Regions from separate parts of the Geodermatophilus sp. CPCC 205761 genome, predicted to be linked through region 2. Evidence: riboswitches for the same ligand, from Rfam matches in the RefSeq annotation. Region 2 holds a riboswitch; each other region holds the start of a gene.
The links. A riboswitch is a leader RNA that binds a small molecule or an ion and turns the genes downstream of it on or off. The one in region 2 is predicted to bind cyclic di-AMP.
Positions count from the first base shown of each region.

Region 1: linked by a shared signal. The riboswitch ahead of MY526_RS09895 (M23 family metallopeptidase) and the one ahead of MY526_RS06190 (C40 family peptidase) in region 2 are both predicted to bind cyclic di-AMP.
Region 3: linked by a shared signal. The riboswitch ahead of MY526_RS24155 (lytic transglycosylase domain-containing protein) and the one ahead of MY526_RS06190 (C40 family peptidase) in region 2 are both predicted to bind cyclic di-AMP.

Region 1 is NZ_JALPKQ010000012.1:112,264-116,602, forward strand. It holds gene MY526_RS09885 (DUF2382 domain-containing protein) at 1-307, shown strand, start outside; gene MY526_RS09890 (hypothetical protein) at 391-984, shown strand; gene MY526_RS09895 (M23 family metallopeptidase) at 1,059-2,276, opposite strand; cyclic di-AMP (ydaO/yuaA leader) riboswitch at 2,308-2,404, opposite strand; gene pstS (phosphate ABC transporter substrate-binding protein PstS) at 2,894-3,997, shown strand; gene MY526_RS09905 (hypothetical protein) at 4,207-4,339, opposite strand, start outside.
Region 2 is NZ_JALPKQ010000007.1:91,423-95,761, forward strand. It holds gene MY526_RS06175 (hypothetical protein) at 1-310, opposite strand, end outside; gene MY526_RS06180 (hypothetical protein) at 317-883, shown strand; gene MY526_RS06185 (DUF2568 domain-containing protein) at 861-1,238, opposite strand; gene MY526_RS06190 (C40 family peptidase) at 1,369-2,424, opposite strand; cyclic di-AMP (ydaO/yuaA leader) riboswitch at 2,440-2,583, opposite strand; gene MY526_RS06195 (phytoene desaturase family protein) at 2,935-4,339, shown strand, end outside.
Region 3 is NZ_JALPKQ010000060.1:4,489-8,827, reverse strand. It holds gene MY526_RS24165 (LLM class flavin-dependent oxidoreductase) at 1-737, opposite strand, end outside; gene MY526_RS24160 (hypothetical protein) at 984-1,682, shown strand; cyclic di-AMP (ydaO/yuaA leader) riboswitch at 1,810-1,972, shown strand; gene MY526_RS24155 (lytic transglycosylase domain-containing protein) at 2,204-3,109, shown strand; gene MY526_RS24150 (class I SAM-dependent methyltransferase) at 3,135-3,773, shown strand; gene MY526_RS24145 (flavin-containing monooxygenase) at 3,770-4,339, shown strand, end outside.

The DNA of each region.
Region 1 (4,339 bases), on a different contig from region 2:
GCTGCGCAAGTACGTCGTCACCGAGAACGTGACCGAGACCGTGCCGGTCTCCCGCGAGGAGGTCCGGGTCGAGCGCGAGCCGATCACCGAGGGCAACGTCGGCAACGCCATGGACGGCCCCGCCATCAGCGAGGAGGAGCACGAGGTCACCCTCCACGCCGAGCGCCCGGTCGTGGCGAAGGAGGCCGTGCCGGTCGAGCGGGTGCGCCTGGACACCGAGACCGTGACCGAGCAGCAGACGGTGAGCGAGCAGGTGCGCGAGGAGCGGATCGAGGCGGACGGCGTCGAGGAGACCCGCCGCCACTGACCGACCCTCGGGGCCGGGTGGCAGCACACCCCACCCGGCCCCCCGGTGCACGACCTCCCGCTCCCACCCCTCCCAGGAGACCCATGTCCACCACTGACCACGGCGCGTCGGCCACGCGCGGCCCGGCGCGCAACGCCGTCGACGCCCAGCACGACCGCTTCGGCGGCATCAAGTGGGGCGCGGCCTTCTTCGGCTGGCTGTCCGCCAACGGCCTCGCCGTCCTGCTCGTCGCGCTGCTCTCTGCCGCAGGCGTCGCCCTCGGCCTCACCCAGGGCATCCCCAGCACCGAGGAGGCCACCCAGCAGGCCGACACCATCGGCATCGCCGGCGGCATCGCACTGCTGGTGGTCCTCTTCCTCGCGTACCTCGCCGGCGGCTACGTGGCCGGCCGCATGGCCCGGTTCGACGGCGTCCGGCAGGGGATCGCAGTCTGGGTCATCGGACTCCTGGTCGTGATCGCCCTGTCGGTCGCCGGGGTCGTGCTCGGGTCGGAGTACAACGTGCTGCAGCAGTTGAACCTGCCGCGGATCCCGATCGACGAGGGAACGGCCACCACGGCGGGGATCATCGCCCTCGTGGCGGTCCTGCTCGCCACGCTGCTCGGTGCGGTCCTCGGCGGACGGCTCGGCACCCGGTACCACCGCAGGGTCGACCGGGCCGGCTTCGACGCCGCCTGACCCGGCTGGTCCCGCGACGACGGAGGGCCCCGCACCGACTGATCGGTGCGGGGCCCTCCGTCATGCGGTCGGGCTCAGCAGGAGCCGCCGAGGTCGATGCCGTGGGCGCTGAGCCACGGCATCGGGTTCACCCGGTTCTCGTACAGACCGCCCTGGTGCACCTCGAAGTGCAGGTGGGGTCCGGTGGACTGGCCCTTGTTGCCGACCTCGGCGATCTGCTGCCCGGCGGTGACCACCTGGCCGGCGCTGACGAAGAACCGGTTCACGTGGCCGTAGAGGGTGATCTGACCGTCGCCGTGCTGGACGTAGACCGCCTGGCCGAAGCCGCTGGCCGGGCCGGCCTGCAGGACGACGCCGCCCTCGGGGACGTAGATCGGGGTGCCGATAGGGGCGGCGATGTCGACGCCCTGGTGCATGGTGCCCCAGCGCGCGCCGTAGCAGGAGGTGAGGCGCCCGGAGGTCGGCATGCCGGACGTCGTGGCGGCGCTGGCGAGGGTCTGCGCCTGCGCCTGGCGCTCGCCCCAGGCGGCGCCCGGGTCGGCGGCACCCTGGGCGGCCAGCATCCGCTCACCGGCCTGGCGGAGCTCCTCCTCGAGGCGGGCCTTCTCGGCGGCGCGGGCGTCGAACTCGGCCTGCGCCTCGGCGAGGTGGGTGTTCGCCGCCGCCTCGGCCTGGTCGGCGGCGCGGGCGAGCTCGTCGAGCCGGACGACGGCGGCCTGCGCGGCACGGTCGGCGTCGGCGACCCGCTGCTCGACGGAGAGGAACTCGGCCAGCCGGTCGGACCGGTGGTCGCCGATGACCTCCATGGTGGCGGCCTGCTGCAGCAGCTCGGTGGGGCTCTCGGCGTCGAGCAGCAGCTCGACGTCGCCGTAGCGCTGGTCGCCGCCCATGTAGGCCTGGCGGCTGAGGTCGGCGATGGCCTCCTCGGCACCGGCGACCGCGGCCCGGGCCTCGGCCAGCTCGGCCGCGGTGGCCTCGGCCTCGGCCTGGCCGGCGGCGAGCTCGGCACGGGCGACGAGGGCGGCGTCGGCGGCGGCCTCGGCCTCGACCGTCATGCGCTGCAGCTGCTCCTCGGCGGCCTTGACCTCGCCCTCGATGCGGGCGACGTCAGCCGCGAGTTGCTCCTGCTCGGAGGCTGCGGGGGTGACGGGGGCGGCGACGGCCGCGGGCGCGCCGACCAGGAGGCCGGCGAGGACGGCGCCGACGACGAGGGCCCGGCGCGGAGAGCGCAGGCGACGGCGGACGGAGGTCGGTCGGTCGAGCTCGGTGTGCAGGCGGTGCAGGGTCGCCAAGGCGACGGTTCTCCCATCCTCGCGGCCGCCTACCGAGTTAGCTGACGGGTTCGGGCCGGACGGCGCCCTACCCGCCTGCGCCCCGTGCGCAGGCAGGACTCACCCCAGTGGAACGGTGGGTCCCCGGTCCCCCCTCGATCCCCGGAGGGACGTCGGGCGGTTCGGCGGGGCCCGGCCGAGGCCCCCCGGTTGTCGGGAGGCGGAGCCCGGCTGGGCCGTCAGGAAAGCTACTACGCGTGAGGGCCACCGGTCACGATCGGGTAACACACACGGTGCGCCTCCTTGCCCGAAGGGGTGAGGATCGACTACGTGCGGTCACAGCCTGACTGCTGACGGGTGATCACGGTGCCACACCCGTCACTCCTGCCGGGACCGCACCACCCACCTGCCCCGACACGGGTGGCGGAGCCCGGCGGAAGGGAGGAGGCTGCGCGGCCGCGTCGTCACCGACAGTGCGCGTCGGCACCCCCCGGTGAGATCCCGGACACGTCTGGCCGCCACGCCCGGGCGAGCGGCCCGACTCCGGTCGCCGGCGAGTGGACCCGGAGCCGACCGCCTAGGGTCGGCGACAGCGCCCCGGGGACGATCGCCCGGGCCCCGGATCGCGGAAGGCGTGTGTGACTGCCCGGAGGAAGGTCGCGGCCGGGATCGGCGCGCTGGCGGTCGGAGCCGCCGTCGTCGCCGTCGCCGGGTACGTGCCGCCGAACGAGCGCGACCGGGCCGGCGCCGCGGCCGGCGACCTGGCGGGTGCGATCGTCGGTGCGGGAGCGAGCAGCCAGCAGGCGGCCATGCAGGGCTGGACCGCGGGCTACTCCGCCGTCCAGCCGGGGGTGACCGTCGACTACGACCCGGTCGGCTCCGGCGGCGGGCGGGAACAGTTCCTGACCGGCGGCATCGACTTCGCGGGGTCGGACGCCGCACTGGACGACGAGGAGCTCGCCGAGGCCGCGGCCCGCTGCGGCCCCGCGGGGGTGTTCGAGCTGCCCAACTACATCTCGCCGATCGCCGTCGTCCACACCGCTCCGGGCCTCGACGAGCTCGCCCTCTCCCCCACCACGCTGGCGGCCGTCTTCGCCGGGCGGATCACCCGCTGGGACGACCCGGCCATCGCCGCCGACAACCCGGGCGCACCGCTGCCCGACCTGGCCGTGACGCCGGTGCACCGCAGCGACGAGTCCGGCACCACGGAGAACTTCACCGAGTACCTGGCGGCCACGGGCGGGGACGCCTGGCCGCACGAGCCCGACGGCGAGTGGCCGGTGGCCGGCGGGGAGGCCGCCCAGGGCAACTCCGGCGTCGTGGCCGCGGTGCGCAGCGGCGTCGGCACCATCGGGTACGCGGACCTCTCCCAGGCCGGTGACCTCGGCGTCGCGCGGATCGGGGTCGGCGAGGAGTTCGTCGCCCCCTCCCCCGAGGCCGCCGCCGCCGTGGTGGAGAACGCCTCCCGCCTGGAGGGCCGCGGCGAGTTCTCCTTCGCCGTCGAGCTCGACCGCACCACGACCGAGGCCGGCCGGTACCCGATCGTCCTGGTCAGCTACCACCTCGGCTGCGTCGAGTACGCCGACGCGCGGACCGCCGAGCTGGTCGCGGACTTCATGGGCTACGTGGTGAGCGAGGAGGGGCAGGACGCCGCGGCCGAGGTGGCCGGTTCGGCTCCGATCTCCGACGCGCAGCGCGACCAGGCCATGACGGCGATCGACGCGATCGGGACCGCCTCCTGAGGCGGACACACCGCCCCAGCGACCGGTTGTCGGCTGTTCCCACTCGACCGGGCCCGCGCCGGACGCCCAGGGCAGCCTGGTCGACCACCGCTGGGGCGGGATGGTCCGGCCGACCCTCCGGTCGACCGGACCATCCCGCCGTCCTCAGCAGACGCTGGGCCACACCGCCCGGTCACGAACGGTGCGCATGTCTGACGAGACAATGTCGATCAGTTCAGGGTGATCGTCGAATCCGGGTCGGCGCTTCCCTCGCACGGTGCTGAAGCGTCGGCAACGAGGTTCACGAGGACTGCGGCGTTCACGTCGCACACGTTGGCGACGACGCCGATGGGGGCCTGCACG
Region 2 (4,339 bases):
AGGTCGCCCGCTCGCGCAGCGCCACGCGGGGGTCGGCGCCGGCGGCCCGCACCCGCATGCGGTAGACGTGCGTGCCGGGACGACGGTCGAGGAGGCGGAGCAGCCGGTCCCGCGAGGGGACGCCGGCGGCCGCGGCGTCGTCATCGGTGATGTCGGCGAGGTCCACCTCGGTGACGTCGACGATCTCGACCACCCCGGCCGGCGTGCGCTGGGTGCTGCCCGGGTGCATGCGCGGCCGGTCCCACCGGCGGAAGGCGAGCGTGACCGACCCGTCCATGATCGCGGCGGCGGTGGCCGGTGGGATCAGCACGGACGGATGCTGGCAGGGTCGACCGGCGTGCGGGGTCTGGCGCGGCGGGAGTTCTGCCTCGTCCTGCTCCGCCGGATGGCCGACGTCCGCCCCGATCTGGTCGCCGCGGCGCTGCCCCGGCTGGGCGCCACCCGGGGAGAGGCCCATGCCGCGCACACCCGCTGGCAGGCGCTGCAGCACTCGCCCCGGGCGCCGCGCGGGCTGGCGCTGCGGACCGCCGTCCTCGGGCCGCCCGACGAGGTGGAGGACCGCCGCTTCGGGGACCTCGACGTCCAGGTGCGGCGCTGGCCCCTGCCGCTGTGGCCGCACCTGTACTGGGAGGTGCTGTCCGGCCCCGGCGGGTCCGTGCTGAACGAGCACCTGGTGCCGGCGCCCGGCTCCCCCGTGCCGCCGGCACGGGCCGGCCGGCTGCTGGTCTGGGAGCACGTCCTCGACGACGTCGTCGGCCTGCCCGGCGCGGTGAGCGTCGACCCCGGCGTGGGAACCCGCTGGGAGGTGCACCTGCCCGGCGGAGTGCGGGCGCAGTTCGTGTGGGGGCTGCTCCAGCAGGTCAGCGGGCCGCCGCCGCGCTGACCGCGCTGACCGGGGCCTGCGACGTCAGCGGGCCGGACAGCAGCGAACCCAGCACCGCCGCGACCACGAGGAGGACCGCCAGGCGCGGCGAACCCGTCGCGAGCAGCGCGGCCGCCGCCGCGCCGAAGACCACCACCTTGGTGAGGACGGCGAGCACCGCGACCTGCACGACCGCCTGCGGTGCCGCGAACAGGCCCCACAGCAAGGCCGCGACCAGCGGCGCGCCGAGGGCGAACAGCCACCGGGTGGCCGTCGAGTCGCCCGCGGTCGCCCCCCAGTGGCCGAGGGCCGCCAGGGCCGCGAGTTCGGCGGCGAACGCGACGCCGGCCCACATCCACTGCCATCCCTGCGCCATGGTCGGCTCCTCTGCGATCATCGATCTGCTTCGAGAGCAGTGTTCACACCGCAGGACGCGACGTCAAGACCCGGACACAGCGGAGCCCCGGACGCACGCGGCGTCCGGGGCTCCGGGAGCGGACGGGGTCCTAGCCGGCGATGCGGTTGAAGCGCGGGGTCGCCCCCATGTCGTCGACGCTGGCGACCTTCACGACGTCGCCGGAGGTCGGCGCGTGGACCATCTGGCCGTTGCCCAGGTAGATGCCGATGTGGCTGACCGGGCTGTAGAAGGCGACCAGGTCACCAGGGCGGGCCTCGGCCCGCGAGACCGTCCGGCCCATCTGCGACTGCAGGCGGCTGGAGTGCGGCAGGCCGATCCCGGCTGCCTTGTAGGCGTAGAGCACCAGACCGGAGCAGTCGAAGGAGCCCGGCCCCTCGGCGGCCCACACGTAGGGCTTGCCGCGCTGGGCCATGGCGGCGTCGATCGCCTTCTGGGCGGCGGCGCTGTCGGCCACCACCGGACCGGCGGCGGCCGGCTCCTCGCGCTCCGTGCGGCTGGCCCGCTCCTGGCCGGCTCCGTGGGCGGTGGCCGCGGCCGCCAGGGCGGCGCGTCGCTCGTCGGCGCTGAGCCGCGCGTAATCGGCCTGGTAGGCGGTGATCTGCTCCTGCAACTCGGCCTGCTGGGCGGCGACGGCGTCGTACTGCTGCTGGGCCTCGTCCGCCGCCCGGTCCGCCTCGGCCTGCGCCTGCGCGGCGACCTCACCGGCGGAGGCGGCCTGCTCGATCAGCCCGTTCTGGTGGCCGGCGACGGCGTCGAGCAGGTTCACCCGGTTGACGAACTCGTCAGCCGAGCCGCTGGTCATCAGGGCCCGCAGCGAGCCCATGCTCTCGCCGGTGAACGCGCTGCGGGCGATGCCCCGCACCTGCTCCTGCGCGGCGGCCACGACCGCCTGCGCCTCGGCGACCTGCGCCGCGGCGGCCTGGGCGGCGGCCTGCTGGGCCTCGAGCTCCGAACGCGCCTCGTTGAACTGCTCGGTGACGACCTCCAGCTCGTGGCCGCGGGCGGCGACGAGGGCGGCGGCCTCCTGCGAGGAGCCCGGCGCGGCACCGGCCACGGCCGGGAGGAGCGAGACGCCGATGGCGCCGACGAGGACGACGGCGGCCCGTCGCCAGGCAGCGCGACGGGACGCGCGAGGGGTCGCCATGGTGCGGCGGCTCTCCGTTCTTCCGCAGGCCGCCTACCGGGTTAGCTGACGGGTTCGGACGGGAAGTCGCCCGGCGCGGCCGGCCGGAGGCCGGGCGCGCTTCACCCCAGTGCTGCGGTGGGTCCCCGGCCCGCACCCCCGGGGAGGAGGGAGAGGCTCGGCGGCGTCCGGGGAGTGTCACCCAGGGTGGTGACGGAGCGCCCCGCCGGACATACACACCGTAATGGCCGGAACTCCGCGGTGACAATTACCTGGATGTGATTTCGTGGACTCTCGCCTCGACTCCGCAGGCGGGTGGAGCACCTGGGACCGGTGGTGCGGGTGGGGTTTGGGCGGCCGCCCACGGGAGCACGGGGACCGCATGGATCTGCAGCGACCCCTCGTGGTGCCGGCCTCGTCGGGGCGCTCGCAGGGTGCGGCAGCACCGAGACCGGCGGCCACACCGACGCCGTGCGCCACGAGCAGGACGCGACCAGGGAGGACGGCTGACCGGCCGGTTACGGTCCGCCGGTGAGCGCGCGGAGCAAGTACGACGCCGTGGTCGTCGGAGCGGGGCACAACGGCCTGGTGGCCGCGGCCTACCTGGCGCAGGGCGGCTGGTCCGTCCTGGTCCTGGAGCGGCTCGAGCGGGTGGGTGGCGCCGCGGTCAGCCAGCAGGTCTTCCCGGGCGTCGACGTCCGGCTGTCGGCCTACTCCTACCTGGTCAGCCTGCTGCCCGACCGGATCGTCGCCGACCTCGGCCTGCAGCTCACGCTGGCCGACCGCGCGGTGGCCTCGTACACCGCCGTCGCCGGGGGGCGCGGCCTGCTGGTCGAGCGCGCCGAGGGACCGGCCACCACCGCGTCCTTCCGCGAGCTGACCGGCTCGGACGCCGAGCTGGCGGGCTGGCGCCGGTTGTACGGCCGGCTGGCCATCCTCGCCGAGGACCTCGCGCCCACGCTCACCGAGCCGCTGCTCTCCCCCGCCGAGCTGACCGGCCGGCTGCGCGACCCGCGGCTGTTCACCGACCTCGTCGAGCGGCCGCTGGCCGACGTGGTCGCCGACGACCTGCACCACGACGTCGTCCGCGGGGTCGCGCTCACCGACGGGCTGATCGGCACCTTCGCCGACGTCCACGCCGCCGACGGCCTGGCCGGGCGCTGCTTCCTGTACCACCTGATCGGCAACGGCACCGGGCTGTGGCGGGTGCCGGTGGGCGGGATGGGCGCGGTCACCGGGGCCATGGCCACCGCCGCCCGCGGCGCCGGCGCGGAGCTGGTCACGCGGGCGACGGTCACGGCGATCGAGCCGCGCGCCGACAGGGTGACCGTGCACTGGACCGACGGCGACGGCGCGGAGCGGGCGGCCGACGCCCGGTTCGTCGTCTCCGGCGCGGCACCCGAGGTGCTCGACCGGCTGACCGGCGCGGCGCCGCGGACGACGCCGGACGGCGCCCAGCTCAAGGTGAACATGGTGCTGGCCCGGCTGCCCCGGCTGCGCTCGGGCGTCGACCCCGCCGTCGCCTTCGCCGGCACCTGCCACGTCGACGAGGCGGCCGGCCGGCTCGACGCCGCCTACGCCCAGGCCGCCGCGGGGGAGCTGCCCGACGTCATCCCGTTCGAGGTCTACTGCCACTCGCTGTCCGACCCGTCGATCCTCGGGCCGGCCGAGCGCGCCGCCGGGTACCAGACGCTCACGCTCTTCGGCCTGCACACGCCGGCCGGGCTGTTCCGCGCCGACCCGGTGGGCACCCGCCGCGAGGCGGTGCGTCGGGTGGTGGCGCAGCTCGACGCGCACCTGGAGGAGCCGCTGCTGGACTGCCTGGCCCGCGACGCCTCCGGTGAGCCGTGCCTGCAGGCGGCCTCCCCGCTGGACGTCGAGGCGTCGCTGGCCATGCCGGGCGGCCACATCTTCCACGGCGACCTCGCCTGGCCGG
Region 3 (4,339 bases), on a different contig from region 2:
TGGCTGTTCTTCCGCACGAACACCTGCCCGCCCAGGCCGACGATCGCCTGGTCGGCCGACCCGTGGCCGTGGTGCTCGAAGCGGCGGCGGTAGAACTCGACCATCCGCTGGGTGTGCTCCTTGGGCCAGAAGATGTGGTTGGAGAAGAAGCCGTCGCCGTAGAAGGCGGCCTGCTCGGCGATCTGCGGGGAGCGGATCGAGCCGTGCCAGACGAACGGCGGGACGCCGTCCAGCGGCCGCGGGGTGGAGGTGAAGCCCTGCAGCGGCGTGCGGAACTGGCCGGACCAGTCGACGACGTCGGAGTCCCAGAGCCGGCGCAGCAGCGCGTAGTTCTCCACCGCCAGCGGGATGCCGTTGCGGATGTCCTGGCCGAACCAGGGGTAGACCGGGCCGGTGTTGCCGCGGCCCATCATCAGGTCGACGCGGCCGCCGGCCAGGTGCTGCAGCATCGCGTAGTCCTCGGCGATCTTCACCGGGTCGTTGGTGGTGATCAGCGTCGTGGCCGTGGACAGCTGCAGCCGCGTCGTCTGCGCCGCGATGTAGGCCAGCGTGGTGGTCGGCGAGGAGGAGAAGAACGGCGGGTTGTGGTGCTCGCCGAGGGCAACGACGTCGAGGCCGACCTCCTCGGCCTTCTTCGCGATCGTGACGACCGCCTGGATCCGCTCCGCCTCGCTGGGCGTACGGCCGGTGGTGGGGTCGGTCGTGATGTCGCTGACCGAGAAGATGCCGAACTGCATGTCGGGCTCCGGGTTGATTGAGAGTGCAACTACCGCTCCGTGCAACGTGCAAGGGGCGGGGGTATTCCGCCGTCCACCATGCCCCGCCGTCACCTCCTCGTGACTCCTCGCAGCGCTGAGTGATCAACTCGGCACGTCCCGCTGAACGACACCCGTGTCGTTCCCCTGCCGGGCGGCGGCCGTACCGCGCACCCGGCAGGGTCTGGGACGGTGCAGCCGCTGTACCGACCGACTGGGGGGACCGGGATGGCCGAGCCGATGCAGGGGGACGTCGCCGAGGGCGGAGAGCCGGGCGGACTGGCCGCGCTGTTCGAGCCACGCCCGAGGTTCCGCCGCCGGCTGCTGGGCTACGACCGCGCGGACGTCGACGACTACGTCGCCTCGGCCCAGGACCGTCCCGCCGCCGATCCTGAGGCCTCCGCGTGCAGCGGCTGTAAGGACGCCCCGCCCGCGCCGGCCGCGGTTCCGGAGGGTGCGCAGGACCGGGAGGCGGTGCTGGTCGTCGGCGCGATGCGCGAGCTGCTCCGGCTGGCCGAGCGGCGGGCCGCGGAGATCGTGGCCGAGGCGGAGGGCGAGGCCGAGCAGATCCGGGCGACCGCCCGCGCCGAGGCCGAGAGCCGGCTGCGCAACGTCGCCGACCTGCGCGACGCGACCCTGGAGCGAGTGCGCCGGCAGGCGGAGGAGCTGCTCCGCGAGGCGGCGGCCGAGCGGGCCCGGCTGGCCGACGAGGCGGCCGCCGCAGCGCAGGCGGTGGCCGATCTCCGGCGCCGGCAGGACGACGCCCGGGAGTCGCTGCGGCTGCTCACCGGCCGGCTCGGCGCGGCACTGGACGGGCTCACCGCCGGGGGCGCCGAGCAGCCGACGGCCGAGCCCCGGCGCCCCGGCGGGGTCGTGCTCACCGGCAACGTGGCGATGGCCGAGCCCCGGGAGTCCGTCCTCGGCTGACTCTCGTCGGGCGCGGAGAGCGATCCAGGTCACGTTCCGGATGTGACCCCTGCGATTGTCACAGGACGGTAACGACCCCTACGGTGGGTGCAGTCCGGTCGGTCGTCACGCCCCAGACGGGGAGCCTGGCCGGACGCCGCCGAGTCGTGTCCGCGCACCGTGGCCACGAGCCGGGGACCCACCGCAGCACTGGGGTGAGTCCTGCCCGCCGAGAGTTCCTCGGAGGGCAGGTAGGGCGTCTTCCCGCCCGAACCCGTCAGCTAACTCGGTAGGCGGCCACGGAAGAACGGAGAGCCTCCGCATGCTCCGCCCACGGGCCCTCGCGGCTCGCAGGGACTCCCGGCCGCGCGCACCTCGCGCCTCTTCCCGGCCCGCCGATCCCGCCTGACCGCGCCCGCCGGTCTCCCGCGTCACGTCCCGACGCCGCCGGCGCACCCACCCCCCAGCCCACCGCATCCCGGGCTGCCCTCGCACGTCGAGGGCCGGCTCGCGCGCACTCTCGCCTGGAGCACCCACACCAGATGATCGATCGCACCAAGCAGTTCTCCGCCGTTCCCTCGGACACCGCCGTTCCCTCGGACAAGACCGAGCTCGACGTCCCCGCCACCGCCGAACTCGATGCCCGGCCCGCCGCCCGCCGGGGGCTGCGCCTGCCGGCCGGCGGCCGCCGCCCGGCCTTCTTCCTCGCCGCGGCCGCCGCCGGCGCCCTCGTGGTCAACGTCCTGGCCGGTGGCCAGCCCGCGGCCGAGGCGGACGCGGAGACCAGCACCGTCAGCGCGTCGCACAGCGTCGCCGAGACCCTCGGCATCACGACGGAGGCGGCGACCGGCTCGGCCGCCGACGCCCCGGCCGCCGACGTCGCGGCCGCGGACCTCGCCCCGCTCGCGGACCTCGCCGCCTCCCGCAGCGAGCGCGAGGCCGCCGAGGCCAGCGCCGCCCAGGCCCAAGCCGACGCCGAGAAGGCCGAGCTCGACCGCCAGGCCGCCGAGCGTGAGGCCGCCGAGCGCGCCGCCCGCGAGGCCGAGGCCCGTGCGGCCGCCGAGCGCGAGGCCGCCGAGCGCGCCGCTCGCGAGGCCGAGGCGGCCCGCGCGGCCGAGGCGCCGGCCGCCAGTGGCGGGTCGTCGTCGTCCGCCGCGCCGCGCGGCTCCTTCAAGGAGTACGCGATGAGCAAGGTCGGCAGCGCCGACCAGTTCAGCTGCCTGGAGAACCTGTGGGGCAAGGAGAGCGGCTGGAACCCCAACGCGCAGAACCCCACCAGCACCGCCTACGGCATCCCGCAGTTCCTCAACTCGACCTGGGCCGGCACCGGCATCGCCAAGACGTCGGACGGCTACCGGCAGATCGACGCCGGCCTGATCTACATCGAGAACCGGTACGGCAGCCCGTGTGCCGCCTGGGCGCACTCGAAGGCCAACAACTGGTACTGAGCGGGCAGGCCGCAGACTGCCGGGTGTGAGCTCCGTCCCCGCCCGGTTCGTCCGCGCCCACACCGAGGTCCGGCGGCCGTCCTCCGTCCCGGAGGTGCGGCTGCACGTGGCCGACGACGTCGTCGCCCTCTGGGAGGCGATGGAGACCGAGGGGGGCGGCGCCGGGGAGGCGCCGCCCTTCTGGGCTGCGGCGTGGCCGGGCGGGCAGGCGCTGGCCCGGTACGTGCTGGACACCCCGGACGTCGTGGCGGGCCGGGCGGTGCTCGACCTGGGGTCCGGCAGCGGGCTGGTCGCCATCGCCGCCCGGCGGTCCGGGGCCCGCTCGGTGCTCGCCAGCGACGTCGACCCGTTCAGCCGGACGGCGGTGGGCGTCAACGCCCTCCTCAACGGGGTGGCCGGCGTGAGCGTGACCGGCGACGTGCTCGACCGTGACCTCCCGGGCGTCGAGGTCGTGCTCGCCGGCGACGTCTGCTACGACCGGGAGATGACCGAACGGGTGCTGCCCTTCCTCGACCGCGCCCGCGCGCGCGGCTGCGAGGTCCTCGTCGGGGACCCCGGCCGGCCCTACCTGCCGCACGACCGGCTGGTCGCCGCCGCGGTCTACGAGATCCCGGAGACCGAGGGGCCGGGGCTGCGGCGGACGACGGTCTGGCGGCTGCCGTGACCGACCACGTCGACGTGCTCATCGTGGGCGCCGGGCTCTCCGGCATCGGCGCCGCCTGCCACCTGCAGCACGAGTGCCCCGGCCGCAGCTACGCCGTCCTGGAGTCGCGGACGGCGATCGGCGGGACATGGGACCTCTTCCGCTACCCCGGCGTCCGCTCGGACTCCGACATGTTCACCCTGGGCTACTCGTTCCGGCCCTGGACCGGGACGCAGGCGATCGCCGACGGCGACTCGATCCTCCGCTACGTCCAGGACACCGCCCGCGAGCACGGCGTGGACCGGCACATCCGGTTCTCCCACCGGGTCGTCTCCGCCGAGTGGTCGACCGGCGAGGCCCGCTGGACGGTGACCGCGGAGCGCACCGACACCGGCGAGACGGTGCAGCTGACCTGCTCCTGGCTGTCGGTCTGCTCCGGCTACTACCGCTACGACGAGGGCTACCGGCCGGCGTTCCCCGGCGAGGAGCGCTTCGCCGGGCCGATCGTGCACCCGCAGCACTGGCCGGAGGACCTCGACTTCGCCGGCAAGCGGGTCGTGGTCGTCGGCAGCGGCGCCACCGCGGTC